DNA from 4 places in the Serratia sp. NFX21 genome. Region 3 is predicted to be linked to each of the others. Evidence: predicted binding sites of a transcription regulator. Region 3 holds the regulator's gene; each other region holds the start of a gene.
What was found. Region 3 encodes PurR, which represses purine synthesis genes. Its sites were predicted from a motif close to CANGCAAACGTTTGCNTG; they were not measured.
Positions count from the first base shown of each region.

Region 1: the regulator PurR is predicted to act here: its motif matches at 6,640-6,657, upstream of ACNT1W_RS01830 (nucleobase:cation symporter-2 family protein).
Region 2: the regulator PurR is predicted to act here: its motif matches at 2,815-2,832, upstream of carA (glutamine-hydrolyzing carbamoyl-phosphate synthase small subunit).
Region 4: the regulator PurR is predicted to act here: its motif matches at 5,849-5,866, upstream of tusA (sulfurtransferase TusA).

Region 1 covers NZ_CP183196.1:378,811-386,990, forward strand. Annotated here, with positions in the region: gene rpoZ (DNA-directed RNA polymerase subunit omega) at 12-287, shown strand; gene spoT (bifunctional GTP diphosphokinase/guanosine-3',5'-bis pyrophosphate 3'-pyrophosphohydrolase) at 307-2,418, shown strand; gene trmH (tRNA (guanosine(18)-2'-O)-methyltransferase TrmH) at 2,424-3,119, shown strand; gene recG (ATP-dependent DNA helicase RecG) at 3,116-5,197, shown strand; gene gltS (sodium/glutamate symporter) at 5,257-6,468, opposite strand; gene ACNT1W_RS01830 (nucleobase:cation symporter-2 family protein) at 6,711-8,111, shown strand.
Region 2 covers NZ_CP183196.1:1,164,143-1,172,322, reverse strand. Annotated here, with positions in the region: gene carB (carbamoyl-phosphate synthase large subunit) at 1-1,427, opposite strand, end outside; gene carA (glutamine-hydrolyzing carbamoyl-phosphate synthase small subunit) at 1,443-2,591, opposite strand; gene dapB (4-hydroxy-tetrahydrodipicolinate reductase) at 3,062-3,883, opposite strand; gene ACNT1W_RS05460 (FadR/GntR family transcriptional regulator) at 4,204-4,935, shown strand; gene ACNT1W_RS05455 (sugar porter family MFS transporter) at 5,141-6,571, shown strand; gene ACNT1W_RS05450 (MFS transporter) at 6,600-7,988, shown strand; gene ilvD (dihydroxy-acid dehydratase) at 7,991-8,180, shown strand, end outside.
Region 3 covers NZ_CP183196.1:2,784,297-2,792,476, reverse strand. Annotated here, with positions in the region: gene gloA (lactoylglutathione lyase) at 1-230, shown strand, start outside; gene rnt (ribonuclease T) at 310-990, shown strand; gene ACNT1W_RS13275 (Grx4 family monothiol glutaredoxin) at 1,059-1,406, opposite strand; gene ACNT1W_RS13270 (C40 family peptidase) at 1,821-2,642, shown strand; gene sodB (superoxide dismutase [Fe]) at 2,836-3,414, shown strand; gene ACNT1W_RS13260 (YnhF family membrane protein) at 3,468-3,557, opposite strand; gene purR (HTH-type transcriptional repressor PurR) at 3,881-4,906, shown strand; gene punR (DNA-binding transcriptional activator PunR) at 4,903-5,847, opposite strand; gene punC (purine nucleoside transporter PunC) at 5,971-7,179, shown strand; gene cfa (cyclopropane fatty acyl phospholipid synthase) at 7,520-8,180, shown strand, end outside.
Region 4 covers NZ_CP183196.1:685,099-693,278, forward strand. Annotated here, with positions in the region: gene glpA (anaerobic glycerol-3-phosphate dehydrogenase subunit A) at 231-1,874, shown strand; gene glpB (glycerol-3-phosphate dehydrogenase subunit GlpB) at 1,864-3,135, shown strand; gene glpC (anaerobic glycerol-3-phosphate dehydrogenase subunit GlpC) at 3,132-4,331, shown strand; gene ACNT1W_RS03205 (DcrB family lipoprotein) at 4,367-4,930, opposite strand; gene ACNT1W_RS03210 (7-cyano-7-deazaguanine/7-aminomethyl-7-deazaguanine transporter) at 5,068-5,733, opposite strand; gene tusA (sulfurtransferase TusA) at 5,954-6,199, shown strand; gene ACNT1W_RS03220 (DUF4056 domain-containing protein) at 6,175-7,341, opposite strand; gene ACNT1W_RS03225 (BamA/TamA family outer membrane protein) at 7,341-8,180, opposite strand, start outside.

The DNA of each region.
Region 1 (8,180 bases), 2.4 Mb from region 3:
GTAGCACAAATATGGCACGCGTAACTGTTCAAGACGCTGTAGAGAAAATTGGTAACCGTTTTGACCTGGTGTTGGTCGCTGCTCGTCGGGCACGTCAAATCCAGACTGGCGGTAAAGATGCACTTGTTCCGGAAGAAAACGACAAGTACACCGTTATCGCGCTGCGCGAAATCGAAGAAGGCCTGATCACCAGCCAAATCCTCGATGTTCGTGATCGTCAGGAGCAGCAAGAGCAGGAAGCCGCAGAGATTCAAGCGGTTACCGCCATTGCTGAAGGTCGTCGTTAATTAGACTGCGAGTCTGCCTTTGTACCTGTTTGAAAGCCTGAATCTGCTGATTCAACGTTACCTGCCTGAGGAGCAGATTAAGCGCCTCAAACAGGCATACCTCGTTGCACGTGATGCTCACGAGGGACAGACACGCTCCAGCGGTGAGCCCTACATTACTCACCCGGTTGCCGTGGCCTGCATTCTGGCGGAAATGCGTCTCGATCATGAGACGCTGATGGCAGCCCTGCTGCACGACGTCATCGAAGATACCCCGGCCACCTACCAGGATATGGAACAGCTATTCGGCAAAAGCGTTGCCGAACTGGTTGAAGGCGTATCCAAGCTCGACAAGCTGAAGTTCCAGGATAAAAAAGAAGCTCAGGCGGAAAACTTCCGCAAGATGATCATGGCGATGGTGCAGGATATCCGCGTCGTGCTGATCAAGCTGGCCGACCGTACGCACAACATGCGCACTCTCGGTTCGCTGCGTCCTGACAAACGGCGGCGTATTGCACGTGAAACCCTGGAAATCTACAGCCCCCTGGCCCATCGCCTGGGTATTCACCACCTGAAAACCGAGCTGGAAGAGCTGGGTTTTGAGGCGTTGTACCCGAACCGCTATCGCGTAATCAAAGAAGTGGTGAAAGCCGCACGCGGTAACCGTAAAGAGATGATCCAGAAGATTCTCTCCGAGATCGAAGGGCGACTGACCGAGGCCGGCATTCCCTGCCGCGTCAGCGGACGGGAAAAACATCTGTATTCCATCTACCTCAAGATGCACCTGAAAGAACAGCGTTTCCATTCGATTATGGATATCTACGCGTTCCGGGTGATCGTGAAGGAAGTCGACACCTGCTACCGCGTGCTGGGCCAGGCTCACAGCCTGTACAAACCGCGTCCGGGCAGGGTCAAAGACTATATCGCCATTCCTAAGGCCAACGGCTATCAATCGCTGCACACCTCACTGATCGGCCCACATGGCGTACCGGTTGAAGTGCAGATCCGTACCGAAGATATGGATCAGATGGCCGAAATGGGGGTCGCCGCGCACTGGGCTTATAAAGAAAAAGAACAGGGCGAAACCGGCACCACCGCACAAATCCGCGCTCAGCGCTGGATGCAGAGCTTGCTGGAGCTGCAACAAAGCGCCGGCAGTTCGTTTGAATTTATCGAGAGCGTAAAATCCGATCTGTTCCCGGATGAGATTTACGTTTTCACCCCGGAAGGTCGCATTGTTGAATTGCCTGCGGGCGCAACGCCGGTCGACTTCGCCTACGCGGTGCACACCGATATCGGCCACGCCTGCGTTGGCGCACGTGTTGATCGCCAGCCATACCCGCTGTCACAGTCCTTGACCAGCGGGCAAACGGTCGAAATCATCACGGCTCCTGGTGCGCGGCCTAACGCCGCCTGGCTGAACTTTGTCGTCAGCTCAAAAGCGCGCGCAAAAATCCGCCAGATGCTGAAAAACCTCAAACGCGATGATTCAGTCGGCCTCGGCCGCCGCTTGTTAAATCATGCATTGGGCGGCAGTCGCAAACTGGCAGAGGTTCCGGCAGAAAATATCCAACACGAGTTGGATCGCATGAAACTGGCGACGCTGGACGACCTGTTGGCTGAAATCGGCTTGGGCAATGCCATGAGCGTGGTGGTAGCGAAAAACCTGCAGGGTGACCAGTCTAATCTGGGGGCCTCCTCTGGGGTTCGTAATCTGGCGATCAAGGGCTCAGACGGCGTGCTGATCACCTTCGCTAAATGCTGCCGACCTATTCCAGGCGATCCGATCATCGCCCATGTCAGCCCAGGCAAAGGCCTGGTGATCCACCATGAGTCCTGCCGAAATATCCGCGGCTACCAGAAAGAACCTGAAAAATTCATGGCGGTAGAGTGGGATCAAGACATCGAACAGGAATTCATCGCCGAGATCAAAGTGGACATGTTTAATCATCAGGGGGCACTGGCCAACCTGACGGCAGCCATCAATGCGGCTGAGTCCAATATTCAAAGCCTGAATACCGAAGAAAAAGACGGCCGGGTTTATAGTGCATTTATCCGTTTGACCACCCGCGATCGCATCCATCTGGCAAATATTATGCGTAAAATCCGTATCATGCCGGATGTGATTAAAGTTAACCGTAACCGAAATTAGCGCTTATGAGTCCTGAACGCTATGCGCGGATTTGTGAAATGCTGGCCACCCGGCAGCCGGATTTAACCGTCTGCCTGGAACAGGTTCACAAACCGCATAACGTCTCCGCCATTATCCGCACCGCCGACGCCGTCGGCGTGCATCAGGTGCATGCCGTGTGGCCAACCCCACGCATGCGAACCCTGGTTTCCTCCGCCGCCGGCAGCAACAGTTGGGTGAATGTCAAAACCCATCCCACCATCGTCGACGCCGTGACCCATTTGAAAGATCAGGGTATGCAGATTCTGGCAACCAACCTCTCCGCCCGCGCAGTAGACTTCCGCGAGGTGGATTACACCCGCCCGACCTGCGTGCTGCTGGGCCAGGAAAAAACCGGTATTACCGAAGAAGCCCTGCGGCTTGCCGATCAGGACATCATCATTCCAATGATCGGTATGGTGCAGTCACTCAACGTGTCGGTCGCCTCAGCATTGATCCTGTACGAAGCACAACGCCAGCGGCAAAATGCCGGTCTGTATCGTCGTGAGCACAGCATGCTCGACCAGGAAGAACAACAGCGCCTGCTGTTTGAAGGTGGTTATCCGGTGCTGGCCAACGTCGCCAAACGCAAAAGGCTGCCGCGTCCGCACATTGATGAACAGGGCCAGGTGGTCGCCGATGCCGAATGGTGGGCAGCCATGCAAGCGACGGTACGCAAATGAAAGGCCGCCTGCTGGATGCTGTCCCACTCACCACACTTTCCGGCGTGGGTGCCAGCCAGGCGGAAAAACTGGCCAAAATTGGCCTGGAAACCATTCAGGATTTGCTGCTGCACCTGCCACTGCGCTACGAAGACCGCACCCGCCTCTATCCAATAAACGACCTGCAGCCGGGCATTTTTGCCACGGTGGAAGGTGAAGTACTGCGTACGGACATCAGTTTTGGCCGTCGACGTATGCTGACCTGCCAGATCAGTGACGGTACCGGCCTGCTCACCATGCGCTTCTTCAACTTCAATGCGGCGATGAAAAACAGCCTGGCAACCGGCCGTCGCGTAACCGCCTATGGTGAAGTCAAACGCGGCAATCACGGCGCAGAAATTATTCACCCGGAATACCGCATTCAGGGAGAAAGCAGCGAGGTTGAGCTGCAAGAATCACTGACCCCGGTCTACCCAACGACTGAAGGTATCCGGCAGGCTACGCTGCGCAAACTGACCGATCAGGCTCTGGAACTGTTGGATACCTGCGCCATCACCGAACTGCTGCCGTCGGAACTGAGCGGTGGTTTGATGAGTCTGCCACAGGCATTGCATACCCTGCACCGCCCGCCGCCGGATATCCAGCTGGTTGATTTGGAACAGGGCAAACACCCGGCGCAAAAACGACTGATCATGGAAGAGCTGCTGGCGCATAACCTCAGTATGCTGGCGGTACGCGCCGGCGCTCAGAGCTATCAGGCGCTGCCTCTGATGCCGGATGATCGGCTTAAAACACAATTTCTCGCCCAGTTACCCTTTACACCGACCGGCGCCCAAGACCGCGTGGTGGCCGATATAGAAGCCGATATGCAAAAAGGCTTCCCGATGATGCGCCTGGTACAGGGCGACGTCGGCTCCGGTAAAACGCTGGTGGCTGCACTGGCCGCGCTACGCGCTATCGCCCACGGCAAGCAGGTGGCATTGATGGCGCCTACGGAACTGCTGGCCGAACAGCATGCCAACAATTTCCGCCAGTGGTTTGAACCGCTGGGATTAGAAGTTGGCTGGCTGGCCGGCAAGCAAAAAGGCAAGGCGCGTATCGCACAGCAAGAGGCTATTGCCAGTGGTCAGGTGTCGATGGTGGTCGGCACGCACGCCATCTTCCAGGAACAGGTGAAATTTTCCGGCCTGGCACTGGTGATCATCGACGAACAGCACCGTTTTGGCGTCCACCAGCGACTGGCACTGTGGGAAAAGGGGGAGGAGCAAGGCTTCCATGCCCATCAGTTGATCATGACCGCCACGCCCATCCCACGCACGCTGGCAATGACCGCCTATGCCGATCTCGACACCTCGGTGATCGACGAGCTGCCCCCGGGCAGAACGCCGGTCACTACCGTCGCGATACCCGATACCCGACGCGCCGATATAATCCAGCGGGTGAAAAGCGCCTGCCTGGAAGAAGGCCGGCAAGCATATTGGGTTTGTACGCTGATCGAAGAGTCTGAACTACTCGAAGCCCAGGCCGCAGAAGCCACCTGGGAAGAACTGAAAACCGCGCTGCCGGAGCTGAAAGTCGCGTTGATACATGGCCGAATGAAAGCGCAAGAGAAGCAGGCGGTGATGCAGGCCTTTAAACAAGGCGAGCTCCAGCTGTTGGTGGCGACGACGGTGATCGAAGTCGGTGTCGACGTGCCGAATGCCAGCCTGATGATCATCGAAAACCCAGAGCGGTTAGGACTGGCACAGTTGCATCAGCTGCGTGGCCGCGTGGGCCGTGGTGCCGTGGCGTCACATTGCGTGTTGCTGTACAAAACGCCACTGAGCAAAACCGCACAGAAGCGGCTGCAGGTGCTGCGTGACAGCAATGACGGCTTCGTCATTGCCCAGCAGGATCTGGAGATCCGTGGCCCCGGGGAGCTGCTTGGCACACGCCAAACCGGCAGCGCCGAGTTTAAGGTAGCCGATTTACTACGCGATCAGGCGATGATCCCGGAAGTACAACGCGTCGCTCGTCATATCCATCAGCAATACCCGCAACATGCCCACGCCCTGATTGAACGCTGGTTACCGGAAAAAGCGCGTTACTCAAACGCCTAATTCCCTGCCAAAACAAAGGGCGCCAATCGGCGCCCTTCTGGTTTATTGCTATCTGCTAATCAACCTATCGCCGGGAACACCGGCAACAGCAGATACAGCTTAATCACAATCGCGTTGGCGATATCAATAAAGAACGCCCCCACCATCGGCACCACCAGAAACGCCAGGTGCGATGGGCCGAAGCGATCGGTAATCGCCTGCATATTGGCAATCGCCGTTGGCGTCGCGCCCATGCCGAAGCCACAGTGGCCAGCGGCCAGAACCGCCGCATCGTAGTTTTTGCCCATCACCCGGTAGGTGACGAAAATCGCGTACAGCGCCATCACCAGCGTTTGCACCGCCAGGATCGCCAACATCGGCAGCGCCAACGAAGCCAGTTCCCATAGCCGCAGGCTCATCAACGCCATGGCCAGGAACAGTGACAGGCTGACGTTACCCAGCACCGATACCGCGCGTTCAAACACGGTATAAAAGCCGGTAAAGGCCAGGGTGTTGCTGAGGATCACGCCAACAAACAGCACGCAGACGAAGTTTGGCAGTTCAAACACCGTACCATTCAACAGGCCGGCGATAAGCTGCCCCAGACTCAGACAGATGGCGATCATGGCGATGGTTTCAATCATGACCAGCGAGGTGATCAAACGACCGCTCTCCGGCTTTTCAAAACCGCTTGGCTGGACGCTGTCATCCGGCGTGCCTTCCGGCGTGGACGAGTGTTTCACCAGATAACGCGCAACCGGGCCGCCGATCAGGCCACCCAGTACCAGCCCGAAGGTGGCGCAGGCCATCGCCACTTCCGTGGCGTTTTCAAACCCGTAGCGTTCAATAAACAGCTTGCTCCAGGCCGCCCCGGTGCCATGGCCACCGGACAAGGTGATGGAGCCGGCAATCAGACCCATCAGCGGATCCAGACCCAGCATTTTTGCCATGCCGATGCCGATGGCGTTCTGCACCAGCAGCAGGCCCAGCACCACAAACAGGAACACCATTAATGCCTTGCCGCCCGCACGCAATCGCGCCAGGTTGGCATTCAGACCGATGGTGGCGAAGAAGGCCAGCATCAACGGGTCTTTTAGCGACATATCGAAGCTGATTTCCCAGTTAACCAGCTTTTTCAAGGCTAACAACAGGAGCGCCACCAGCAAACCACCGGCGACAGGGGCGGGGATAGTGTATTTTCTCAACAGGGGAATGCTGGTGACACATTTGCCCCCGAGGAGCAAAACCAATGTTGCCGCGACTAACGTGCCATAAGTATCAAGATGAAACATCCAGGTACTCCATGTAAGGGGAAAGATCCAATTAAGAAATAATAAGTTATAGAAAACCGCTTAGTTTTTAAAACTTGATGAGTGCGGGATTAGAAGTAAAAAACGCTGATAACACAAGAAAAAATGAATGAAAATGCGACATAACCGGCGATAAAGCTAACATAACTTTAACGCGCAACCGTTTGCTTTTGTGGGTCAAATCATTAAAATGCCTGCTTTGCCGTTTCTGGAAATGCCACACCATGACCATGCCATCCGCCGAGCTCGATGCCGCGCAAAAAACCACTGCCACCCCCCCTAACAGCGAGCTGATTTATCGCCTGGAAGACCGCCCACCTCTGCCGCAAACGCTGTTTGCCGCCGGTCAGCACCTGTTGGCAATGTTTGTTGCGGTGATCACCCCGGCGCTGTTGATTTGTCAGGCGTTAGGGTTACCGGCACAAGATACTCAGCACATTATCAGCATGTCGCTGTTTGCCTCCGGTCTGGCCTCGATCCTGCAAATTAAAACCTGGGGACCGGTCGGTTCTGGCCTGCTGTCCATTCAGGGCACCAGCTTTAACTTTGTCTCACCGCTGATTATGGGCGGTCTGGCGCTGAAAAACGGCGGTGCCGACGTGCCGACCATGATGGCAGCGCTGTTTGGCACGCTAATGGTCGCCTCCTGCACCGAAATCCTGTTGTCGCGCGTCCTTCATCTGGCACGCCGTATTATCACCCCGCTGGTCTCCGGCATTGTGGTGATGATTATCGGTTTATCGCTGATCCAGGTCGGGCTGACCTCCATCGGCGGCGGTTATGCCGCGATGAACGGGGGCAGCTTCGGCGCCCCTAAAAACCTGCTGCTGGCCGGTGCGGTATTATTGGTCATCATTCTGCTTAACCGTCAGCGCAACCCCTACCTGCGCGTTGCCTCACTGGTGATTGCCATGGCGGTCGGCTATCTGCTGGCCTGGGCCATGGATATGTTGCCGCAAAGCCAACCGGCTCTCGAGACGGCAGCCATCGTCATCCCAACGCCGCTCTATTACGGTCTGGGCTTTGACTGGAACCTGCTGTTACCTCTGATGTTGATCTTTATGGTCACCTCACTGGAAACCATCGGCGATATCACCGCCACCTCGGACGTGTCGGAACAGCCGGTCAGCGGTCCGCTGTATATGAAGCGTCTGAAGGGCGGCGTGTTGGCTAACGGCCTGAACTCGATGCTGTCGGCAGTATTCAACACCTTCCCCAACTCCTGCTTTGGTCAGAACAATGGCGTGATCCAACTGACCGGCGTTGCCAGCCGCTATGTCGGTTTCGTGGTGGCGCTGATGCTGATCGTACTGGGGCTGTTCCCGGCGGTGGCCGGTTTCGTGCAACATATTCCCGAACCGGTTCTGGGCGGTGCAACCCTGGTGATGTTCGGCACCATCGCCGCATCTGGCGTGCGTATCGTGTCTCGCGAACGACTGAATCGCCGCGCAATCATGATCATGGCGCTGTCTCTGGCGGTGGGTATGGGCGTGTCGCAACAGCCGCTGATCCTGCAGTTCGCTCCGGACTGGCTGAAAACCCTGCTCTCCTCAGGCATTGCTGCCGGGGGTATCACCGCTATCGTGCTGAACCTGGTGTTCCCACACGAACACGAAAAGCCATAATCGGCCACGCTGACAGTCAAACGGCCGCTCGCGGCCGTTTTTTTATTGCCTATCAGACCATTGCACTTG
Region 2 (8,180 bases), 1.6 Mb from region 3:
ACCTGCTCTTCCAGGCGCACCAGCTCTTCAATCTGCACCAGGAACCAGCGGTCAACGTTGGTCAGGTTGAAAACGCCGTCCACCGACAGACCGGCGCGGAAGGCATCGGCGATGTACCAAATGCGGTCAGAACCGGCATCTTTCAGCTCGCGGCGAATTTTGGTCAGCGCTTCCGGGTCGTCCAGGCTCACTTTAGGGTCAAAACCGGTGGCGCCCACTTCCAGGCCGCGCAGCGCTTTTTGCAGCGACTCTTGCTGGGTGCGGCCAATCGCCATCACTTCGCCGACGGATTTCATTTGGGTGGTCAGACGGTCGTTGGCGCCGGCAAATTTCTCGAAGTTGAAACGAGGAATTTTGGTTACCACGTAGTCGATGGACGGTTCAAACGAGGCCGGCGTACGGCCACCGGTGATGTCGTTCATCAGTTCGTCGAGGGTATAGCCCACCGCCAGTTTGGCGGCGATTTTGGCAATCGGGAAGCCGGTTGCTTTCGATGCCAGCGCCGAAGAGCGGGACACGCGCGGGTTCATTTCAATAACGATCAGGCGGCCGGTTTTCGGGTTAACCGAGAACTGCACGTTGGAGCCGCCGGTTTCCACGCCGATTTCACGCAGCACCGCCATCGAGGCGTTACGCATGATTTGGTATTCTTTGTCGGTCAGCGTCTGCGCCGGGGCCACGGTGATAGAGTCACCGGTATGGATGCCCATGGCGTCGAAGTTTTCAATCGAGCAGACGATGATGCAGTTATCATTTTTATCGCGCACCACCTCCATCTCGTACTCTTTCCAGCCAATCAGCGACTCGTCAATCAGCAGCTCTTTGGTCGGTGACAAGTCCAGGCCGCGTTCGCAGATCTCTTCGAACTCTTCGCGGTTATAAGCGATGCCGCCGCCGCTGCCGCCCATGGTAAAGGAAGGACGGATGATGCACGGGAAGCCAACGTCAGCGGCAACCGCCAGCGCTTCTTCCATATTGTGCGCGATACCGGAGCGCGCGGTGTCCAGGCCGATTTTTTTCATCGCCACGTCGAAACGGCGACGGTCTTCGGCTTTATCGATCGCGTCAGCGGTGGCGCCAATCATGGTCACGCCAAATTCGGCCAGCACGCCCTGACGTTCCAGCTCCAGCGCACAGTTCAGTGCGGTCTGGCCGCCCATGGTCGGCAGCACGGCATCCGGGCGCTCTTTTTCGATGATTTTGCGTACTACTTTCCAGTGAATCGGCTCGATGTAGGTCGCATCGGCCATTTCCGGGTCAGTCATGATAGTGGCCGGGTTGGAGTTCACCAAAATAACGCGGTAACCCTCTTCGCGCAGCGCTTTACACGCCTGAGCACCCGAGTAGTCGAACTCACACGCCTGGCCGATAACAATCGGGCCAGCGCCGAGGATCAGGATGCTTTTTATGTCTGTACGTTTTGGCATTTTTACTGCTCCTGATTATTTGGCGTTAGAACGGTAAGTCTCGATCAGTTCGATAAAGTGATCGAACAGCGGCGCGGCATCGTGTGGGCCCGGGCTGGCTTCAGGGTGGCCCTGGAAGCTGAACGCCGCCTTGTCGGTGCGGTGAATGCCCTGCACCGTATGGTCAAACAAGGATTTGTGCGTTACGCGCAGTTCCGCCGGCAGGTTATTTTCGTCCACGGCAAAACCATGGTTCTGCGCGGTGATCATGACGCAGTCCTTATCCAGGTCTTTTACCGGGTGGTTGCCGCCGTGGTGGCCGAGCTTCATCTTCACGGTTTTCGCGCCGCTGGCCAGTGCCAGCAACTGGTGGCCGAGGCAGATGCCAAACACCGGAATGTCGGTTTCCAGGAACTGCTTGATGGCGGTGATGGCGTAATCACAAGGCTCCGGGTCACCCGGGCCGTTGGACAGGAAAATGCCGTCCGGATCCATCTTCAACACTTCATCTGCCGGGGTCTGTGCCGGCACTACCGTCAGGCGGCAGCCGCGATCCACCAGCATGCGCAGGATGTTGCGCTTGGCGCCGAAATCGTAAGCCACCACGTGGAACGGCAGTTCGGAGGCCGCTTTGGCTTCCGGCAGTTCGCCTTCCAGCGTCCAGCTGCCTTGCTGCCAGCTGTAAGCTTCCTGGGTGGTCACTTCTTTCGCCAGATCCATGCCTTTCAGGCCCGGGAAACCTTTGGCCTTGGCCAAGGCCAGGGCTGCATCCGGGGTATCGGCAGCAATGATGCAACCGTTCTGTGCACCCTTCTCACGCAGCAGACGGGTCAGCTTGCGGGTATCAATATCGGCGATCGCCACGATGTTATGACGCTTCAGGTAGTCAGACAGGCCTTCTTCGTTGCGGTAGTTGCTGGCAATCAGTGGGAGGTCGCGAATGACGAGGCCTTGGGCGTGTACTGCGGAGGATTCTTCGTCAGCAGCATTGGTGCCGACATTGCCGATATGAGGATAAGTAAGAGTAACGATCTGGCGGGAGTAGGAAGGATCAGTGAGGATTTCTTGATAACCGGTCATCGACGTATTGAAGACCACTTCTCCTACTGCCGTACCCTCTGCCCCGATGGCCCGACCGTGGAATTGGGTTCCGTCTTCGAGAACCAATAGCGCTGACTTAATCAAAACACCCTCCAAGGAATAATCAATCACAATATTTGCATATTAATTCAGATATCGCGATCTAAATCAATGCAAAAACCGCCCTCAAGGTCAATTTTTGGCAAATTGGGCGCATTCTAATGATGAGAGCTCCGCTTGTCTACCCAAAGCGCCATTTTTTCTCTTATTTTTGCACTTCTCGACGTTTAATAGGGTTAGCAGCCATAAAAACACCGCTAAACTCGGGTTGGTAAACGGTTGCGGGGACGAATGACAAAAAAGCGCGATGATGAAGGCCAAATCCAGGGAAAAAAACATCACCATCAGGAGATCCTGGTTAAAAAACACATAAAAACATACAAAAATAGCAACTACAAAAACAAATAAACGCATAACTCATGTTTTATGTGTTAAAAAAAAGGACAATAAAATTATTGTCCATTAATCATAGCATTATGATCAATACAACCACATCACGATGGTATATAAATCAATTATAACTGGTCTAAATTGAGCACGTTTCGCATATCAAACATCCCTTTATCACGGTTATGCAACCATGATGCCGCCCGTACCGCCCCGCTGGCAAAAGTCATCCGGCTGGAGGCTTTATGGGTGATCTCAACCCGCTCGCCAATGTCGGCAAACATGGCGGTATGCTCACCCACGATATCGCCTGCACGAACAGTGGCAAAGCCAATGCTCTTCGGATCGCGTTCACCGGTATAACCTTCACGCGCATACACCGCGCACTCTTTAAGATCGCGCCCCAGTGCGCCAGCGATAGCCTCACCCATTGCCAACGCCGTGCCCGAAGGGGCATCCACTTTATGGCGATGGTGCGCTTCAATAATCTCGATATCGGTATAGTCGCCCATCACCTGTGCGGCTTTTTCCAACAGTTTCAGCACCAGATTGACGCCGACGCTGAAGTTGGCGGCAAAGACGATCCCAATCTGCTGCCCGGCGGCACGGATGGCGTCTTTACCGGCGTCATCAAAGCCGGTAGTGCCAATCACCATGGCTTTTTTATGCTCGACGCAGAAAGCCAGATAGGCCAGGGTGCTTTCCGGGCGGGTGAAGTCGATCAGAATATCGAAATCATCGACCACCTTTTCCAGACTGTCGCTAACGGTCACGCCCAGCGCGCCAACGCCCGCCAGTTCACCGGCGTCGGTACCGATCAGGCTTGAACCTGGCCGCGATATCGCTGCCCCCAGCACCACGCCCGGTGCCTGCTGTACCGCCTGGATCAATTGACGGCCCATACGGCCGCCGGAACCCGCAACCGCGATGCGGATTAATGAATCAGTCATACTTGCTCTCTTGTTGATTTGACGCCTATCCCATTAGGCTATCGGTTCAGGGTAACTGCCTCGCCCTATCACCGCCAGAGGATTCATTTCATAATTAGAAAATTATGATATCTCTCGTATTTCATCAGCAATGCTGTCAATGGGTTAACAATTGACCTAAAAGTGTCTGTTGCCGATTGTACATAATCATGCAATTTCAATGGCTAAACATCGCAGGAAAAAACCCTCATTTCATTCACTAAAACCGGCATGGGTACCACCAATCAGCCGCTTAGCTTAGTATATGGCGTAACTGCCGCTTTATTGCCTGAGAGCCACGGATGAAAACCGCACCCACGACCCTATCGGAAACCCTGACGCAAGATTTGGCACGCCGCATCATCAGAGGCGATTTGCCGCCCGGGCTGTCGTTGCCGGGGGAAAATGAGCTGGCACAGCAGTACGAGGTTTCACGCACCTCGGTACGCAATGCCTTGCAGGTGCTGGCCGCAAAAGGGCTGATTTCCATCCAGGCCAAGAAGCGCAGTACGGTTAACTCACGCCAGCAGTGGAGCTTTTTGGATACCGATGTTCTGGCCTGGCTGGCAGAAGACAGCCTCGATCCGTTGTTGATTGAACAGCTAATGATCACTCGTTTGATCTTTGAACCCAATATCGCCGCGCTGGCGGCGGTTAATGCCACCGGTCATGATTTAGCGGCGCTCGAAGATGCCTGCAAGTTGATGGCGCAAGGGCAGCAACAAGCCAGCCGCGAACTGTTCGAACAGGGCGATATGGCATTTCATCTCGCTTTACTGGGGGCCAGCCATAACCCCTTTTTACATTCATTAGGCAGTGCGCTGTCCGCCGCAATGGCCCTCTCTTTTCAGCAAACGCTGGAAGAGGACGTACGCCTGGCCCAAAAAGCCGTAGAAGAACACCAACAGCTGCTGGAGGCTATCCGCTTCAAGCAGGTGGAGAATGCGCGCCAATGCATGCGTGTCATTCTGCTCAACGCGGCCAGAAAGAATAATTGGCATAAACAGCCAGAAATGTTCGCTCATATCCTCTAAAAACCCTCCTTTGCTGTAATTTCGATCAATCTCACAGTTCCCGAGTGCTTTTGTCTCTAGCATTCTTGTATTACAAGATTGATAACTTTGTATTACCTGAATGAATAATAACTGAACGGCTTACTTCTGGGGCGGGCTTCACCGACAGTTCGGTGCCAGCGCTTTCCGCATAAAAATATAACGCATTGAATAAAAAGGTGTTGTTATGAAAAAAAACGCTGTTCCCGCCAAAACTAACCGGCAAACCCTGCAGGTTTGCTTTCTCGCCGCCTTAGCAGGGCTGCTGTTTGGCCTGGATATGGGGGTAATCGCCGGTGCGTTGCCGTTCCTGGCCCACGAATTCAGCCTGTCCAGCCAACAGCAGGAAATCGTGGTCAGCATTATGATGCTCGGTGCCGCACTCGGGGCACTGGGCAGCGGGCCGATGTCTTCCCGCCTTGGCCGTAAAAAAAGCCTGTTGTTGAGCGCCGTGTTGTTTGTCGTCGGCTCTGTCGGTTGCGCCATTGCCCTTAATCTCGAAGTGTTGGTTATTTCGCGCTTTATTCTGGGTTTAGCCGTCGGCGTAGCGTCATTCACTGCACCACTGTACCTGTCGGAAATCGCCCCGGAACAAATTCGCGGCAGCATGATCTCGCTTTATCAATTGATGATTACTATCGGCATTCTGGCGGCCTTCCTGTCTGACACCGCCTTCAGCGCCGGAGGTCACTGGCGCTGGATGCTGGGTATTATCACATTCCCCGCCATCATCCTGTTTATTGGCGTGGTGACGCTGCCGGAAAGTCCGCGCTGGTTAGCCATGAAAGGCCGCAGCGAGCTGGCCTCAAAGGTGCTCATGCTGCTACGTAACTCGGATGATGAAGCCCGCGTGGAACTGGACCAAATCCGTGAAAGTCTGCAAATGAAGCAACGCGGCTGGCAACTGTTTCGCCACAATGCCAACTTCCGCCGTTCCACCTGTCTTGGCATCTTGCTGCAATTTATGCAGCAGTTCACCGGCATGACGATAATCATGTACTACGCACCGAAGATCTTTGAAATCGCCGGCTTCTCCACCACCAGCGAACAAATGTGGTGCACCGTGATCGCCGGGTTGACCAACGTGCTGGCTACCTTTATCGCTATCGCGCTGGTCGATCGTTGGGGACGCAAGCCAATGCTCAAGCTGGGTTTCGGTGTGATGGCCATTTGCATGGGCACCCTGGGTTATATGTTCCACACCGGCATCAGCAATCCAGCAGAACAATACGCAGCGGTTATGGTGCTGCTGATTTTCATCACCGGCTTTGCCATGAGTGCAGGCCCCTTGATTTGGGTATTGTGCTCCGAGATCCAGCCGCTGGCCGGACGCGATTTTGGCGTTACCTGCTCCACCATGGCCAACTGGATGGCCAATATGATCATCGGCGCTACCTTCCTGACGCTGATCGACACCGTCGGCAGTGCCGGTACTTTCTGGCTTTACGCTGGGCTCAACCTGTTCTGTATCTTGCTGACGTTATGGCTGGTGCCAGAAACCAAGAATATCTCGCTCGAACACATCGAAAAAAACCTGATGAACGGTGTTGCCCTGCGCCACATCGGCAAATCACCGCAGCCGAAGGCTGATGTTCGCTCCTTGAATACGCCGGTATAACCCGACTAATAAATCTGAGGAACCGCTCATGAAGTTGACGACGGAAAAGCAGACGGTGAAGCAAGCCGCTGAAACGCAGGTCTACGGTAAGATCACACGCCGCCTGATCCCTTTTTTGATCCTGTGTTATTTCTTCGCTTACCTGGACCGCGTTAACGTCGGGTTCGCCAAGCTGCATATGCAGGATGCTTTGAACTTCAGCGATACCGTCTATGGGCTGGGCGCCGGTATCTTCTTTATTGGTTATTTTATTTTTGAGCTGCCCAGCAATCTGCTGATGCAACGCTTTGGGCCACGATTCTGGATAGCCCGCATCATGGCGACCTGGGCAGTACTGTCAGCGGCCATGATGTTTGTCACCACCCCCACCAGCTTTTACGTATTGCGCTTTCTGCTCGGCGTGGCCGAAGCCGGTTTCTTCCCAGGCATCGTGTTCTATTTAACCCTGTGGTTTCCTTCATGGCGTTCCGCCCGCACGCTGGGGCTGTTTATTCTGGTCACGCCGCTGTCGGTGATCATCGGCAGCCCGCTTTCAGGTTTGATCCTCAAGCTGTTTGAAAACGTCGGCGGCTTGCATAACTGGCAGTGGCTGTTCTTGATTGAAGCGGTCCCATCTTTGGTTCTGGCCTTTGTGGTACTGCGTTATCTGGATAACAACGTGGCCGAAGCCAAGTGGCTAACCGCCGAAGAGAAAAACCTGGTACAGGCCGATCTGGCTAAAGATCAGGCCAACCGCGACCGGGCGGCCAACGGCAAAGCGGCTCAAAGTCTCAAAGAGATGCTGGCTAACCGCTACGTCTGGCTATTGGCATTGATTTTCTTCAGTTTTAATGTTGGCTACTACGGCATCAGTTTCTGGCTACCTTCCATCATCAAAACCTCGGGCATCAGCGACGATTTGCAAATCGGCCTGCTGGCGGCCTTGCCCTACGTATTTGGCGCGTTGTTTATGATATGGAACAGCCGACACTCCGATCTGAAACAGGAGCGGCGCTGGCATATCGCCATTCCGGCGGTGATCGGCTGCATCGGGCTGACACTCAGCGCTTACTGCAGCGGCTCGACCTTCTGGATGATGACGTGGATCTGCGTTGCCATGTCCGGCACCCTGGCGCTGATCCCCACCTATATCAGCCTGCCGGGCGCATTGCTTTCCGGCACTGCGGCGGCGGCCGGTATCGCACTGGTGAATTCGGTCGGCAATCTCGCGGGGTTCTTCGGCCCCACGGTACTCGGCTGGCTGAAAGACCAAACCGGCCAGACTGACAGTGGACTGTATATTTTGGCGGGCTTCCTACTGCTCTGCGCCCCGTTGATCTTCATGCTTCCGGCCAGATTGATAAACCCAAAGATCAAACCGCATCAGGCGACTCAGCCTGATACCGAAGGCCCTTTAAATATCACTGAGAGATTTTAATTATGAGCGGATGTGGAACCTGTGGCGGCGGCAGTTGCGGCGCGCATTTTAACCCAATCCTCGAGGGTGATGACGGTGCGCTGAAACGTGCGCTGTATAAATCGATGGGCCACAGCGACGAACAACTGCGACGCCCGGTGATCGCCGTGGTTAACAGCTATACCAACGCCACCGCCGGCCACGTCAACCTCA
Region 3 (8,180 bases):
ACTGGGGCACCGACAGCTACGAAATGGGCACCGCATTCGGCCACCTGGCACTGGGTGTGGATGATGTCGCCGCAACCTGTGACAGCATTCGTAATGCCGGCGGCAAGGTCACTCGCGAAGCCGGCCCGGTCAAGGGCGGCACCACGGTTATCGCCTTTGTTGAAGATCCGGACGGTTATAAAATCGAACTGATCGAAAACAAACACGCCGGCCACGGCCTCGGCCACTAAGGTCAACCAGGGGCGCTTACTGCGCCCTTGTTTTTTCCCGCGTGATTACCGCCTGCAACCGGGCGCAAAATTTGCCATAATGCGCGCTGCATTCGATGAAGATAAGAAACTGATGGCCGAAAAAAGTGATCTTAACGCCCTGAGTGGCCGTTTTCGTGGGTTTTACCCCGTAGTGATAGATATAGAAACTGCCGGATTTAATGCCAAAACTGACGCGCTGCTGGAGATTGCCGCCGTTACGTTAAAAATGGATGAAGACGGCTGGTTGCAGCAGGACGAAACCCTGCATTTTCACGTGGAGCCTTTTGAAGGTGCCAACCTGCAACCCGAAGCGCTGGCTTTTAACGGCATAGATCCGAGTAATCCCCTGCGCGGTGCGGTCAGTGAATACGATGCACTGCACGCTATTTTTAAAGCGGTGCGCAAGGGCATTAAGGATCGCGGCTGTAACCGGGCGATAATTGTGGCGCATAACGCCAATTTTGATCACAGTTTCCTGATGGCTGCCGCCGAGCGTGCCAGCCTGAAACGCAATCCTTTCCATCCTTTCGCCACCTTTGACACCGCGGCGTTAAGCGGACTGGTGTTGGGACAAACGGTACTGGCCAAAGCCTGCATTGCCGCCGATATTCCCTTCGATAGTGCCCAGGCCCATTCAGCGCTGTATGACACCGAGCAAACCGCTCAGCTGTTCTGCGAGCTGGTTAACCGCTGGAAACGCCTTGGCGGTTGGCCGCTGGCGGTCACGAATACCGACTAAGAAAAAAATCGGGCGGCCCAGTATTAGCTGGCACCGCCCGATGACTTCCAACAATAAAACCGAGCCGATTATGGCTGCTGGTCTTCCTGCTGTTTGTACTTCTCTGCCGTTTCTTTGATCAGCTGCTGCAATTCGCCGCGCTGATACATTTCCATGATGATATCACAGCCGCCGACCAGCTCACCGTCTACCCACAGCTGCGGGAAGGTCGGCCAGTTGGCGTATTTCGGCAACTCGGAACGGATGTCCGGGTTCTGCAGAATATCAACGTAAGCAAAGCGTTCGCCACAGGCAGACAGTGCCTGCACGGCTTGCGCCGAGAAACCGCAGTTTGGCAATTTCGGTGAACCTTTCATGTACAGCAGAATTGGGTTCTCAGTGATCTGGTGCTGAATTTTTTCAATCGTCGTCGTCATTATATTGCTTCCTCAAGCCAAATCTCATGGCTACAACATGCATCACACTGGCTATTGTAGCGGCTGGAACAGTTGCAAGAAAACGCCATCTTTTGCAAGGGCATTCCCCCGTTGTCAGTCGCGTCTCACCGGCAGGGCCTTTCCGGTCAAAACATATGCTCAGAATAACATTTTTAATCCGGCCATTTCACTAATATATTTCCTGTCAAAAAGTGCACCTTAATAAATTCCCTGGCGGTCATTGTTGGTTTTTTATACATCAACAGTTTGATTTTTCGGCAAAAAAAATGCTATTAACGTTTTCTCACAATATGGATTATCATTTATGAGTTCTTCGCTGTTTTATATGGCGAAATTCGGGAATACTGTCACTCATTCGATATCTGTTCCGGGGCCAAGGTTGGTAACGTCGACATGCGTTTAATTCTTACGCTTTTTGTGCTGTTGTTTACACAGCTATTCTTTAATCTGGCGCATGCAGCGCCACAGGCACGTGTTGCCGCTGAGCAGCGCAAGAGCCACGTAAACGAAGCCCGGCCGGATGACCGCAAGAAAAAGAAAGCGGTTAAGGCCAGCAGCAAAAAAGTAAAAGTCACTACTCCGCAGAAAACCGCCAAGGTCTCCAAAGCCAAAACAGAAAAAACCGCTAAAAAGATCGTTAGCACAAAATCGAAAAACAAAACTCATAAAATAGCCAAAATTAAAGTGACCCCGCCGAAGAAGGGCTATAAAAAAGGCTATGGGCGCCATCGTGAAACCGGTATGGCAACCGCCAAATTGGTGGCTGACGAAAAACCACTGAAGCTCAGCCCTGCGCACAAAAAACGCTACCAGCATGCCAAGCAAACCGCGATGGCCAAGCTGATGGATCAAATGGGTAAACCTTATCGCTGGGGTGGCTCCTCGCCAAGAACCGGCTTTGACTGTAGCGGTCTGATTTATTACGCCTATAAAGACATCGTTAAAATTAAAATGCCGCGTACCGCCAACGAGATGTATCACCTGCGTGACGCAGCGCCGATCAAGAAGAGTGAGCTGGAAAGCGGCGATCTGGTGTTCTTCCGCATTAACAACCGCGGCGTGGCCGACCATGTTGGGGTTTATTTGGGTAACGGCAAATTCATTCAGTCCCCGCGTACCGGTGAAGAAATCCGCATCAGCCAGCTCGATAACGACTACTGGCAAAACCACTACATCGGCGCACGCCGGGTAGTCACGCCAAAAACCATTCGATAAACTCCCTTGCGGCTGGCACTGTCAGCCGCTCTCCCCTGATCGTTTCCCCAAACCTCGTAGTCATAGCCAATCCCTTGCCCGTTCCCCCTGTAATTCATCGCGAAAATTGCTAAGCTAAATACCCACAATAAAAACAGGTCAATCTAATACCCGTTGTTACGACGGTGGACTGGCACTGTACAAGGAGAAAGCAATGTCGTTCGAACTTCCTGCATTACCTTATGAAAAAAACGCCCTCGAACCGCACATTTCCGCAGAAACTCTGGAATACCATTATGGCAAGCATCACAACGCCTACGTGGTGAACCTGAACAATCTGCTGAAAGGCAGCAAGTTTGAAGGGTTGTCCCTCGAAGAGATCGTTAAGGCCTCTGACGGCGGCATCTTCAATAATGCCGCTCAGGTATGGAACCACACTTTCTATTGGCACTGTCTGTCGCCACAGGGCGGCGGTGAGCCTGAAGGTAAACTGGCCGTGGCGATTAATCAGGCATTTGGTTCTTTCGCCGAATTTAAACAGCAATTCAGCGACGCCGCAGTGAAAAACTTTGGCGCAGGCTGGACCTGGCTGGTGAAAAAACCGGAGGGTTCGCTGGCGATTGTTAACACCTCGAACGCAGCGACACCGCTAACCGGTGATGATAAACCGCTGCTGACCGTCGACGTTTGGGAACACGCCTATTACATCGATTACCGCAACGCACGACCTGCCTACCTGGAAAACTTCTGGGCACTGGTTAACTGGGCATTTGTGGAAAAGAACCTGGCGTAACGCGGGGAAAAACAATCAGGCGCAGCGGGCTGCGCCTGTTTTACTTGAGGGGATCAGTTCAAAGCAGCGGTGAAGCTGAAAGCAATAATCACGGCCAGCGCACAAACGGTGGTGAACAGTGACATTTTCAGATCGGTATCCATTACAACTCCTTTTCAGATTGGGTTTCCCAAGGGTAAAAGGCACACAATTAATGCGTCAAACCATTTTCACACAGTTGAACAATAAAATCTTGTTATCATTTCCCGGTTTATTATACCGATTACCTCTTCCACTTTGGCTCAATATGGGACAAAATTCGCAGTTCACAACTGTGTACCGGCAAAATGCCCCTCCTGACCAAGCGCTGACGACTTCAACACACTAAAAACTCAGTTTTCGCTTCTTTGGAGAAGGATCTACGCAGGCAAACGATTAACATCACACTTACATACTGCAACATGTGAGTTCAGGAGTCATTCTTTACATGGCAACGATTAAAGATGTGGCCAAACGCGCTGGCGTTTCCACCACCACCGTTTCGCACGTCATCAATAAGACTCGTTTCGTCGCCGAAGAGACAAAAGCGGCCGTTGGCGCTGCGATTAAAGAGCTGCATTACTCACCCAGCGCCGTAGCGCGCAGCCTGAAGGTCAATCACACCAAATCGATTGGCCTGCTGGCCACCTCCAGCGAAGCCCCCTACTTTGCCGAAGTGATCGAGGCGGTAGAAAACAGCTGCTACAGCAAAGGCTATACGCTGATTTTATGTAACTCGCACAACAATCTGGACAAACAGCGGGCCTATCTGGCGATGCTGGCGCAAAAGCGTGTTGATGGTCTGCTGGTGATGTGTTCGGAATATCCAGACCAATTGCTCGGCATGCTGGAAGACTACCGCAACATCCCAATGGTTGTGATGGACTGGGGCGCGGCCCGCGGTGATTTTACCGATAGCATCATTGATAACGCCTTCGCCGGCGGCTATCTGGCCGGGCGTTATCTGATTGAACGCGGTCACCGCGATATTGGAGCCATTCCAGGCCAACTGTCGCGCAATACCGGTGGCGGCCGCCATCAGGGCTTTTTAAAAGCCATGGAAGAAGCCAATATTGAAGTACGTGACGAGTGGATTGTTCAGGGTGACTTTGAGCCGGAATCCGGCTACAAGGCCATGCACCAGATCCTGTCGCAAAAACATCGCCCGACCGCGGTATTCTGCGGCGGCGACATCATGGCGATGGGCGCGATCTGCGCCGCCGACGAACTTGGGCTGCGGGTGCCACAAGACATTTCGGTGATTGGCTACGATAACGTGCGTAACGCCCGCTATTTCACCCCGGCACTGACCACCATTCATCAACCCAAAGAGCGTTTGGGTGAAATGGCGTTCACCATGTTGCTGGACCGTATTATCAGCAAGCGTGAAGAGTCGCAGGTGATTGAAGTGCATCCGAAACTGATTGAGCGTCGTTCGGTCGCTGACGGCCCATTCATCGATTACCGCCGCTAATTGCTAATGCCGGAAGCCGCTGTGGTTTCCGGCACCACTTCGCTTAGCCATTCCTGATTCAGCGTTTCACTGTCCCCCAGGTAATCCAACAGCCAGGCCATCGCCGGTGATGGCGTATTCTGCTGCCAGGTCAGACAACAGGGGCTGGCCGGAAACGGCTGCTGCAGCTGCAACGCTACCAGTTCCCCACGCTGCACCAATGGCAAGGCCTGATGCGCCGGCATCATGCCAACGCACAGGCCGGCACACAGACAATCCAGCGCCGAGGCCCAGTCCGGCACCACCAGCCGCCGTTGGTTGTCCAGTGTCCAGGTGACCCGCTTGGGCAGGTTGCGCGAGGTATCTTCCAGACACAGCGACGGGAAAGGCCGCAGTTGCTCATCATTCAACAGGCCATCCATCATCGCCAGCGGATGCTGCGGACTGACCACGCACAGCCAGCGCATGTCGCCCATATCGCGAAAGGCAAACCCGCCCCCGACCGGCACCGCACGCGTCGCCCCAATAGCCATATCAGCACGCCCGTCCACCAGCGCATCCCAGACGCCGTTAAACACCTCAGGTTGGACCATCAGTTCTACGTCGGGGAAATGGCGATAGAAGTCCAGAACCAGTTGGCGGCAGCGCTGGGGTTTAACAATGATGTCTACCGCAATTTTCAGTTGGCCACGCCAACCGTTAGCCACCTGTTGACACTGGCGGCGGGTGTCGAGCATTTTTTTGATGACACTGCGTGCCTCCTGCACAAACACCACGCCGGCCGGGGTCAGTTCCACGTCACGATGACGCCGTTCAAACAGCGGAACCGCCAGCCATTGTTCCAATTGCCGCACGGTATAACTGACCGCCGAGGGCACTCGGTGCAGCTCATGCGCCGCTGCGCTGAAGCTGCCGGTGCGGGCGACCGCATCTACCACATCGAGAGAATATTCAGACCACATAACCCTGCCTTCAATTTTTTTAACAGCACCTCGCAAATATTACCGTTTCACAAGCAGAGATCCAGCCGGATACACTTGCCGGCGCTAAAAACCTGCGACAATAAAATATTAATGAGAAATACCATGCGAAATTCCTTTGGTTTTATGTTCTATCTTGCCGGCCTGAGTATGCTGGGTTACCTGGCCACCGACATGTACCTGCCCGCCTTTGGCATAATGCAGCAAGACCTGCAAATTTCCGCCGGGGCGATCAGCGCCAGCCTGAGTATCTTCCTGGCCGGCTTCGCCTTTGCTCAATTGCTCTGGGGGCCACTTTCCGACCGCCTCGGCCGTAAACCGGTGTTGCTGATTGGCCTGGCGCTGTTTGCCCTGGGTTGCCTGGGCATGCTGTGGGTACAAAATGCCGTTCAACTGTGGTCACTGCGTTTCATCCAGGCCATTGGCGTCTGTTCCGCCGCCGTTACCTGGCAGGCACTGGTGATTGACCGCTACCGTGAAGGCAAGGCCAACCGGGTCTTCGCTACCATTATGCCGTTGGTGGCACTTTCACCAGCGCTGGCGCCGTTGGTCGGAGCCTGGCTGTTGAACCACATGGGTTGGCGTGCCATTTTTGCCGTGCTGCTGGGCATTACCATCATTCTCCTGCTGCCGACTCTGCTGTTGAAAGAAAACGCCAAACCCTTGCCTTCCGCAGAAAAGAAAAACAGCCTGACCTTCTGGCAACTGCTTAAATCCCCGGTGTTCAGCGGCAGCGTTACCATCTTTGCCGCCTGCTCAGCCGGCTTCTTCGCCTGGCTGACCGGTTCACCCTTTATTCTTGGCGATATGGGGTACAGCCCAAATGATATCGGCCTGAGCTATGTGCCGCAGACCCTGGCCTTCCTGTTAGGGGGTTATGGCTGCCGCACCGCGTTAAATCGCATTAATGGCAACACCTTACTGCCGTGGCTGCTGGTAGCTTATGGCATCAGCATGGTGGCGTTATATCTGGTTGCCACGCTGACCGAGCCAACGCTCACCACGCTGCTGATCCCGTTCTGCGTGATGGCGCTGGTCAACGGTGCCAGCTACCCAATCGTAGTGGCGAATGCGTTAACCCCGTTCCCGGAAGGCACAGGCAAAGCCGCAGCGCTGCAAAACACCCTGCAGTTGGGGCTGTGTTTTGTCGCCAGCATGCTGGTATCGGCCTTTATCGAACAGCCGCTGTTGGCAACGGTGACGGTGATGGTTTCTACGGTAGTATTAGCCGCATTGGGCTATATGCTGCAACGGGGAAAAGTGATGGATGAACAGCAGGCGACGCGACAGGAACATGCTAACTCTGCGTCATAATTATATGTATTAATAATCACTTAAAGAATATTTTTGCCGAGTGCGATTTACAGTTGAGTAAGCGCCTCGGCAAGCCTATACTCAAAACGACCTTTTAAAATAACACTTTTATAATTTCTTTATCACAAATTGCTGTTGTGTACGCGTATGGCGTCACACTTTTTTAAGGATTGTCTTTCCAGCGTTTCTTGCGCAGGAACCTTCTTAAAATTTTCCTCTGTTCATAGTCGGATATCAGACGCCACGGGACTTTTTACCGTAGGTAAACGTATGCACCCGCAGAATTTGTCTAAGCTATTTTTTGGCGGGTCATAAGTCAGAAGAAGGTGATGGAGAAGCTATGAGTTCATCGTGTATAGAAGATGTGAGCATCCAGGACAACCCATGGTACCGTATCGCTCATGAAATGCTCAGCATGGCCGGTATTGAAATAAACGGCTCGCGCCCATTCGATATTCAGGTTAAAAACCCCAATTTTTTTAAACGCGTGCTGCAAGAAGGCTCTCTGGGCCTGGGTGAAAGTTATATGGACGGCTGGTGGGAATGTGAACGGCTGGATATATTCTTTCAACACGTGGTCCGTGCCGGTCTGGAAAAGAAACTCCCCCACCATCTTAAAGATACTTTGCGTATTGCCGCCGCGCGACTCACCAATTTGCAATCGAAGAAACGCGCCTGGATAGTCGGGAAAGAACATTACGATCTGGGGAACGATCTGTTTACGCAGATGCTCGATCCGCATATGCAATATTCCTGCGCCTACTGGAAAGAAGCCACTACGCTGGAAGAAGCGCAAGAAGCCAAGCTGCGGATGATTTGCGAAAAGCTGCAGCTGCAGCCGGGTATGAATCTGCTGGATATTGGCTGCGGCTGGGGCGGACTTTCCGCCTATGCGGCGAAAAATTATGGTGTTTCGGTGGTGGGCGTGACCATTTCCGCCGAACAGCAAAAACTGGCGCAGGAGCACTGTGCCGGGCTGGATGTCGAAATCCGCTTGCAAG
Region 4 (8,180 bases), 2.1 Mb from region 3:
GCTGTGATGGATGGCGCAATTGTTACACTTATATGAAACACCGGCGGATTTTGAGCGATTCGTTAACGTTATGAAATAGAAAAACGCCTAAAAATCGTGATTATGATCACATTCATGGTTTTTTGTGGACATTTGGTTTTCGTTTCGAGTTCGTTATTGTTCCTTATCAAACAAAGACCCCAATGACTGTGGCTCAATAGGCTAATAATCACGGATCCTGAGAGAGCCTCATGAGCAGCCATTCACCGGATAACGAAACGGATGTGATCATTATTGGCGGCGGCGCGACCGGTGCGGGCATTGCTCGTGACTGCGCGCGCCGTGGCCTGCGTTGCATACTGCTGGAGCGTCACGATATTGCCACCGGTGCCACTGGCCGTAACCACGGCCTGCTGCACAGTGGAGCACGCTATGCGGTGACCGACGGTGAGTCGGCGCGTGAATGCATAGAAGAAAACCAAATCCTCAAGCGTATTGCGCACCACTGCATCGAACGTACCGATGGGCTGTTTATTACGCTGCCGCAGGATTCGCTGGACTATCAACAACAGTTTATTGCCTCCTGCCACAGCGCCGGTATCAACGCCGAAGCGATCGACCCACAGCTGGCGCTGCGTCTGGAGCCGGCGGCCAACCCGGCTCTGATCGGTGCGGTTCGCGTGCCGGATGGCACTGTCGATCCCTTCCGTCTCACCGCCGCCAATATGCTCGACGCCCGTGAGCACGGTGCGCAGATCCTCACCTATCATCAGGTGGTCGGTTTGCTTCGCTCGGGCGATCGCGTTACCGGGGTGCGCGTTTTCGACCATCAATCTGCACAGCGCTACGATATTCATGCCGAAGTGGTGGTCAATGCCGCGGGCATCTGGGGCCAGCAGATAGCGGAATATGCCGATCTGCGCATTCGCATGTTCCCGGCCAAGGGCGCTTTGCTGATCCTCGGCCACCGCATCAACAACATGGTGATCAACCGCTGCCGCAAACCGGCGGACGCCGACATTTTGGTGCCGGGCGACACCATCTCGGTGATTGGCACCACCTCCACCCATATTGATTATGACCAGATCGACAACATGCTGGTGACGCCGCAGGAAGTGGACATTCTGATCCGCGAAGGGGCGCTGCTGGCGCCGGAGCTGGCGCAGACGCGTATTCTGCGCGCCTATGCCGGTGTGCGCCCATTGGTAGCCAGTGACGACGACCCCAGCGGCCGCAACGTCAGCCGCGGCATCGTGCTGCTCGATCACGCCAGCCGCGACGGCCTGGAAGGCTTTATCACCATTACCGGCGGCAAGCTGATGACCTACCGGCTGATGGCGCAGTGGGCGACCGATAAAGTGTGCGAAAAGCTCGGAATCGACAGCCCCTGTACTACCGCGCAGGAAGCCTTGCCCGGTTCGCGGCAGTCGGCGGAAGAAACGGTGCGCAGCGTGGTTTCCCTGCCTGCCAGCATTCGCGGCTCGGCGGTTTATCGCCACGGCGACAGGGCCAGTCAGGTACCGGCCGGCGATCGGCTGGATAACAGCCTGGTGTGCGAATGCGAAGCGGTGACCGCTGGTGAAGTGCATTATGCGGTGAACTCCCTCACCGTTAATAACCTGGTCGATCTGCGCCGCCGCACCCGCGTCGGCATGGGCACCTGCCAGGGGGAGCTTTGCGCCTGCCGTGCCGCCGGGCTGTTGACGCGTTTTAACGTCACTACCCCGCAGCAGTCTATCGATCAGCTATCGCATTTCCTTAACGAGCGTTGGAAAGGGGTAAGACCGATCGCCTGGGGCGATGCGCTACGTGAAAGTGAGTTTACCAGTTGGGTTTATCAGGGATTGTGCGGGCTTGATGCCCGGGGGGAACAGGAGGCCGATGATGCGATTTGACGTAGTGGTGATTGGCGGTGGCCTGGCAGGCATGAGCTGTGCCATTCGATTGGCAGAGCAAGGCAAGCGCTGCGCCGTGGTCAGTTCAGGCCAGAGTGCACTCTATTTTTCGTCCGGATCGCTTGATCTGCTGGCGCAGCTGCCCGACGGCACCCTGGTGGAATCACCGTTGATGGCGCTACCGGCACTTGAGCTGCAAGCGCCACGGCATCCTTATGCGCTGATCGGCGCTGAGCGGGTGGCCGCACTGTCAGATGATGCGGCTCTGCTGTTGCAACGCTGCGGCTTGAGCCTGCAGGGCAGCAATGAGCGTAATCATCTGCGGGTGACTCCGCTGGGTACGCGCCGGCCCACCTGGCTTAGTCCTCAGGCTATTCCGGTCACGCCGTTGGACGGCGAACTAGCGTGGAAAAATATCGCGGTGATCGGCATTGAAGGATTTTTGGATTTTCAGCCACAGCTGGCCGCCAGTTCCCTGGTACAGACGCTGGGCATCAAGGCGGAAGTGGCTTATATGCACTTGCCGGCGCTGGATCGGCTGCGTAACAACCCCAGTGAGTTCCGGGCGGTGAATATCGCCAGAGTACTGGATCTGCCGGAAAACCTGACGCCGATGGCAGAAGAAATGCGCCGGTTGGCCGGTGATGCCGAGGCGATTTTCCTGCCTGCCTGTCTGGGGCTGGAAGATGATAGCGCACTGGCCGCGTTGCAGGCGGCGGTGGGTAAACCGATTCTGCTGTTACCGACGTTGCCGCCTTCGGTTCTGGGTATGCGCCTGCATCAGGCGCTGCGTTCGCGTCTGCAGCAACTGGGCGGCGTTTTTATGCCGGGTGACAGCGTACTGCGGGCAGACATCGAAGCCGGGCGAATCACTGGCCTCTATACCCGCAACCATACCGATATTCCATTGCTGGCGCAGCAGGTGGTGCTGGCCAGCGGCAGCTTCTTCAGCAACGGGCTGGTGGCGGGCTTCGACGGCATACGTGAACCGGTGTTTGGGCTGGATGTCGACAGCCGTGCGGATCGCGCAGACTGGAGCGATCGCAATCTGTTTGCTCCGCAACCCTATTTGCAATTTGGGGTACGAACCGATGACCGACTGCGTGCCTTAAGGCAGGGGGAGCCATTGAGCAACCTGTATGCCATCGGCGCAGTGACCGGCGGCTATGATCCCCTGCAGCAGGGCTGCGGTGCGGGTGTTTCGCTGATTGGGGCGCTGTACGTCGCGCAACAGATTGCGGCACAGGAGGAGCGTCCATGAGCCTGCATAAAGACAACAGTTTTGAGAATTGCATCAAATGCACCGTCTGTACCACCTATTGTCCGGTGGCCAAGGTGAATCCGCTCTATCCGGGGCCAAAACAGGCGGGGCCGGACGGTGAGCGCCTGCGACTGAAAGATCCGGCGCTGTATGATGAGGCGCTGAAATATTGCACCAACTGCAAACGCTGTGAGGTGGCCTGTCCGTCCGACGTCAAAATCGGCGACATCATTCAGCGCGCCCGCGCCGACTTTGCCCAGAGCAAGCCCACTCTGCGTGACGCTATCCTCAGCCATACCGATCTCATGGGCTCGCTGTCGACGCCATTTGCGCCGATTGTTAATGCCGCTACCGGGCTTAAGCCGGTGCGTGCCCTGCTCGACAAGGCGCTGAAGATTGATCATCGCCGCGAACTGCCCAAATACTCGTTCGGTACCTTCCGCCGCTGGTACCGTCAGCAGGCGCAGGCCCAACGGCGTTATGCCGAGCAGGTCGCGTTCTTCCACGGCTGCTTCGTTAATTACAACCATCCGCAACTGGGCAAGGATCTGATCAAGGTCTTTAATGCGATGGACATCGGCGTGCAGTTGCTCAAGCGGGAGAAATGCTGCGGCGTACCGCTGATCGCCAACGGTTTTATCGCCCAGGCCAGGAAACAGGCCAAAGTGAACGCCGAATCGCTGCACGAGACGGTGTTGGAGCGGGGTATCCCGGTCGTGGCAACCTCATCGAGCTGTACTTTTACCCTGCGTGATGAATACCCGCACCTGCTGGACGTGGACACCTCGGCGGTGCGTGAACGGGTGGAGCTGGCGACGCGCTATCTGTACCGCCTGATCAATCAAGGGCGCCAGCTGCCGTTGAAGCACACGCCGCTGCGGGTGGCCTATCATACGCCATGCCATATGGAAAAAATGGGCTGGACCGCCTATACGCTGGAGCTGTTGCGGCAGATACCGGGGCTGGAACTGGTGGTGCTGGACTCGCAGTGCTGCGGTATTGCCGGCACCTATGGTTTTAAATCGGAGAACTATGAGACATCGCAGGGCATTGGTGCGTCGCTGTTCCGCCAGATAGAGGAGAGCGGGGTGGATTTGGTGGTGACTGACTGCGAAACCTGCAAATGGCAAATCGAGATGTCGACCAGCAAGCGCTGCGAACATCCGATCACTCTGCTGGCGCAGGCATTGGCTTAAGGGCGCAGCAGTTGTGAACTGCGCCCCGGAAAAGTTTATTGCTTCAGTTTCAGCGTTTTGATGATGCCTTCGGCCTCGCTCTGCGCCTGCTGCTGGTTATCCGCCGGCAGCGTCACCTGAATGGTCAGCATGTTGTTGTCCAGCGTGCCGATCAGGATAGAGGAGTAGGCTTTCTCGCCGCCGCTGGTGATGATGCTGTCCAACTGACGCAGCGGAACACCGTTAACGTCGATGGCTTTGTTGGTGATCACCTGCAGGTTGGCGTCGCGCGAGCGCTGGGTATCTTCCAGACGCTTGCTCAGGGTTTCCAGGCTGTCGGCCGTTTTATCGCCGAGGATCACGATCAGTGCACGCTGGCCGGTACTGTCGGCGTAAACGTGCATGTTGTTCGCCTGATTACCCAACTTGCCGCTTTGGTCCGCCATGCCCGCCGGCAGGGTGAACGCCAGCTTGCCATCCAGCAAGCTTACCTGTTGCCCGGCTGGGGCGCTGGCTGCGGCATCGCCTGCCGATGCCTTGGTGTCTTTGGTTTCGCCGTCACAGGCCGCCAGGCCAAGCACTAACAGGCTGATACCCATCAATTTTGCTACTTTACGCATTGGGCTTCCTTCTTCCTTTCAGGTAGGGGTTCTCTCACGTATCGCAACCTATTCCAGGGTGAAATGCAAGCAGAGGTTGTCATGGCGGATGGTGATGGCGGCCTCCGGGGGGGGCTGGCCGCCAATAATAACATGGGTCAGCCGGGTTGCAGGCTGCCGTCGTTCTGGCGGGCGGCAATGCGCTTAAGCAGCATATTCAGCAGTACGCCGTACATCGGCAGGAAGAACAGCAAGCAGATCATTACCTTGAAGCTGTAATCCACCAGCGCGATTTCAACCCAGTTGTTAGCCATAAAGGCGTCGCTGCTCTTGTAGAACGCAATAAAGAAGAACGACAGGGTATCGCTGATGTTACCGAGGAACATGGCGGCGGCAGGAGCGACCCACCAGGCGCTGCGCTGACGCAGGCGATTGAAAACGTGGACGTCGAGGATCTGACCGAGCACATAAGCCATAAAGCTGGCGACGGCGATACGGGCGACAAACAGATTAAAGCTACCCAAGGCGGCAAAGCCCTGCCATTCACCCTGATAGGTGACGGTGGAGATCACGTAAGAGATGAACAACGCCGGTACCATCACCGAAAGAATGATGCGTCGCGCCAGCGGAGCGCCGAAAATACGCACCGTCAGATCGGTTGCCAGGAAGATAAACGGAAAGGTAAAAGCACCCCAGGTGGTATGAAAGCCGAAAATGGACATCGGCAACTGCACCAGATAGTTACTGGAGGTAATGATGACAATATGGAACAGCGATAGCCAGACCAACGCGGTAAGGCGCTGCCGAGCAGTAAACGAATACATGTTGTAGCCTTTTTAATAGTGGGGTGAGGGAACCCAGAATGTCTTTTCTGCGCCGAGAAATAAGCGTCGCGGCCGCATGATACGCGTTTGCGCAACCAATGCAATGGTTAAATTTAACGCAAACGTTAACGCATCTTGCACAGAAAAACTACCGGCGTAAACTATGCGCTAATGAGATGTGGCGAGCGTTCGCCGATCGTTTTCGACCGAGAAAAATTGCATGACTGACTTATTTGCCCAGGCCGACCAGACGCTTGATGCGCTGGGGCTGCGTTGTCCTGAACCGGTAATGATGGTGCGCAAAACCGTGCGCCATATGGATAACGGTGAAACTCTGCTGATCATCGCTGACGATCCGGCTACCACCCGTGACATTCCGGGGTTCTGCCGCTTTATGGAACACACGCTGGTGGCGCAGGAAACCGACACTGCGCCTTACCGCTATTTGTTGCGCAAAGGCGTTTGACGTTTATCACCGCCTGTTTGCCTGGCGTTTTGTAATATTTGCTGTGCGTCTTCTGCGCGAGCATGCAATGCCAGGCCATTGAAATCCTGTGGGCGGTAATAGTGGGCGGGTGCTGGAAGATGGCGCATGTCATCCGTCGGCCAGAGTTGCAACTCGCCCAGACTGGCCAGACTGAACCCCTGAAGCTGTAGCGGTAACGTCAGGCGCTGTGGGGCGGTCTTCTCGAACGGGGGCAGCGCAGGCAGGCGATTGCTTCCGGTGGCGTAATCCCGTTTTAACACCAGAAACTTCTCCGGCACCCGGCGATGGCTGTCCCACCAGTCGCCGTCAATACCGTCAAACTGCCGCTGGGTCGCCGCGATGGATACCGCGCCAAGCTGGTGCAGAGCCTGAGGGAGCAGCCTCTCAATGGCGCTGTTGTAGGCAGTGAGAGACGTCGCCTGCCCTTGCAAAATTGCATCGATCGCCAGCCGTGCCCCCAGCAGATTGGAATACAAATCTTCCGGCGAAAAAGCCGAGACCTCCTCAGAAAATCCCGGCACGGAACGGTAGCCATACCACTGTGCAATCTCATGCCATGCCGCCATTTGAAAGGCGATCTCTCCTGCCAAATAGGCCGCCAGCGTATAGCGCTGTGCTGCATCCTGAGGTGGGCTAAAGGCGTTAAGCTGTATGCGACGCGTTGCCAGCTCAGGGCTAAGGTCGATATACCACTGCTGACCCAATCGGGGTAGCAGTTGGCTGAACAGGAAGAGGGTATTGTCGGCGGTATCGCGGACGTGGGCGATATCGATAAACCCTCCCCGGTGGGTGTAGATCAAGCCCAATTGCTCACTGCCAATGCCCAGCAAGTTGCTGATGGCGTTGAAAGCGCTGTCGTTATAGTGATGGGTGCCAAGCCGGTCGGCATCCACCAGGTTACCTAATTGATAAAACGGCACGGGAATACCCCAAGCTTGCGCTTTGAGGTTATAGCCAAAGGCGCAGCAGGGGCGCAAACCTCCCGGTGGTGGCAGTGGCGCGGCCACCGGCCAGGCAATTTGGCTTTCACCGACGGGATGCGAAGTGATCAGCGTTTCCAACGGTTTGGCGGGCAGCGAGAGGGGCAACAACAGAAAAAATAGCAGTGCAACAGAACGCATTAAAAAGCTTCCCCAACCTGAAAGTAAAATCCGCTGCTTCCACGCCCGATGCCAAAATCGAGCCGTACGTTCATTTTCGGTTTGAATTCAAAACGGTAACCCGCTCCCAGCGTAGGCAACCAGGGACCACGGCCCAGATCGCCGGCCCTGCTGCTTAGCGTTCCGGCACCGGCCCACAGCACGTACCCGTGCCGCCAGTTTAGCTTGCGACGATATTCGACCTGGCTACTGAACACATTCCTGTCGCGGTAGCGGCCTTGATAATAGCCACGCATTCGTTGGTCGTCACCCAGCTCAGACAGCCTGTCCCAGGGGACCTCGCCAGTGGTCAGGCGGCTGAAGGCATCCAACGCCAGCACGCTTTTCGCACTCAAACTGTGGTAGGCATTGTATTGGCCTTCAACGGCATTGAAACGGCTGTCACCGCCCAACTCCGGTGCAAAATAAGTGTCGCTCAGGCGAAAAAACTGACCCCGACTGGCATTGGAAACGAAATCACGGGTGTCGTAACTCAGCGAACCGCTGATTCCTGAACTCAGTGAGGACACACCGGCGTTTTGAGCCCTTAGCAGGCTGCTGTCACCCTCATCGGGATCGCTGGCGTGGGTTGAGGAAAAGTCCCAGCCAACCCCCGCGTAGGTAGCGCTGGCAATGCGGTACAACAGCTGTGGCGCTATCTGGAATGACTGTTGAGTGTACTTTTCCTTGTTCCCCTCGTTATGCCCAGCCTGGTAGCCGGTGCCCCAGAAATAGGTGGGCATATTATTGAGAGAGCCGTCGGCGAAGAAACGCCATTGGTCGTCAGCGAAAAAACTGTGGTTTTGGAAACCGACACCAAA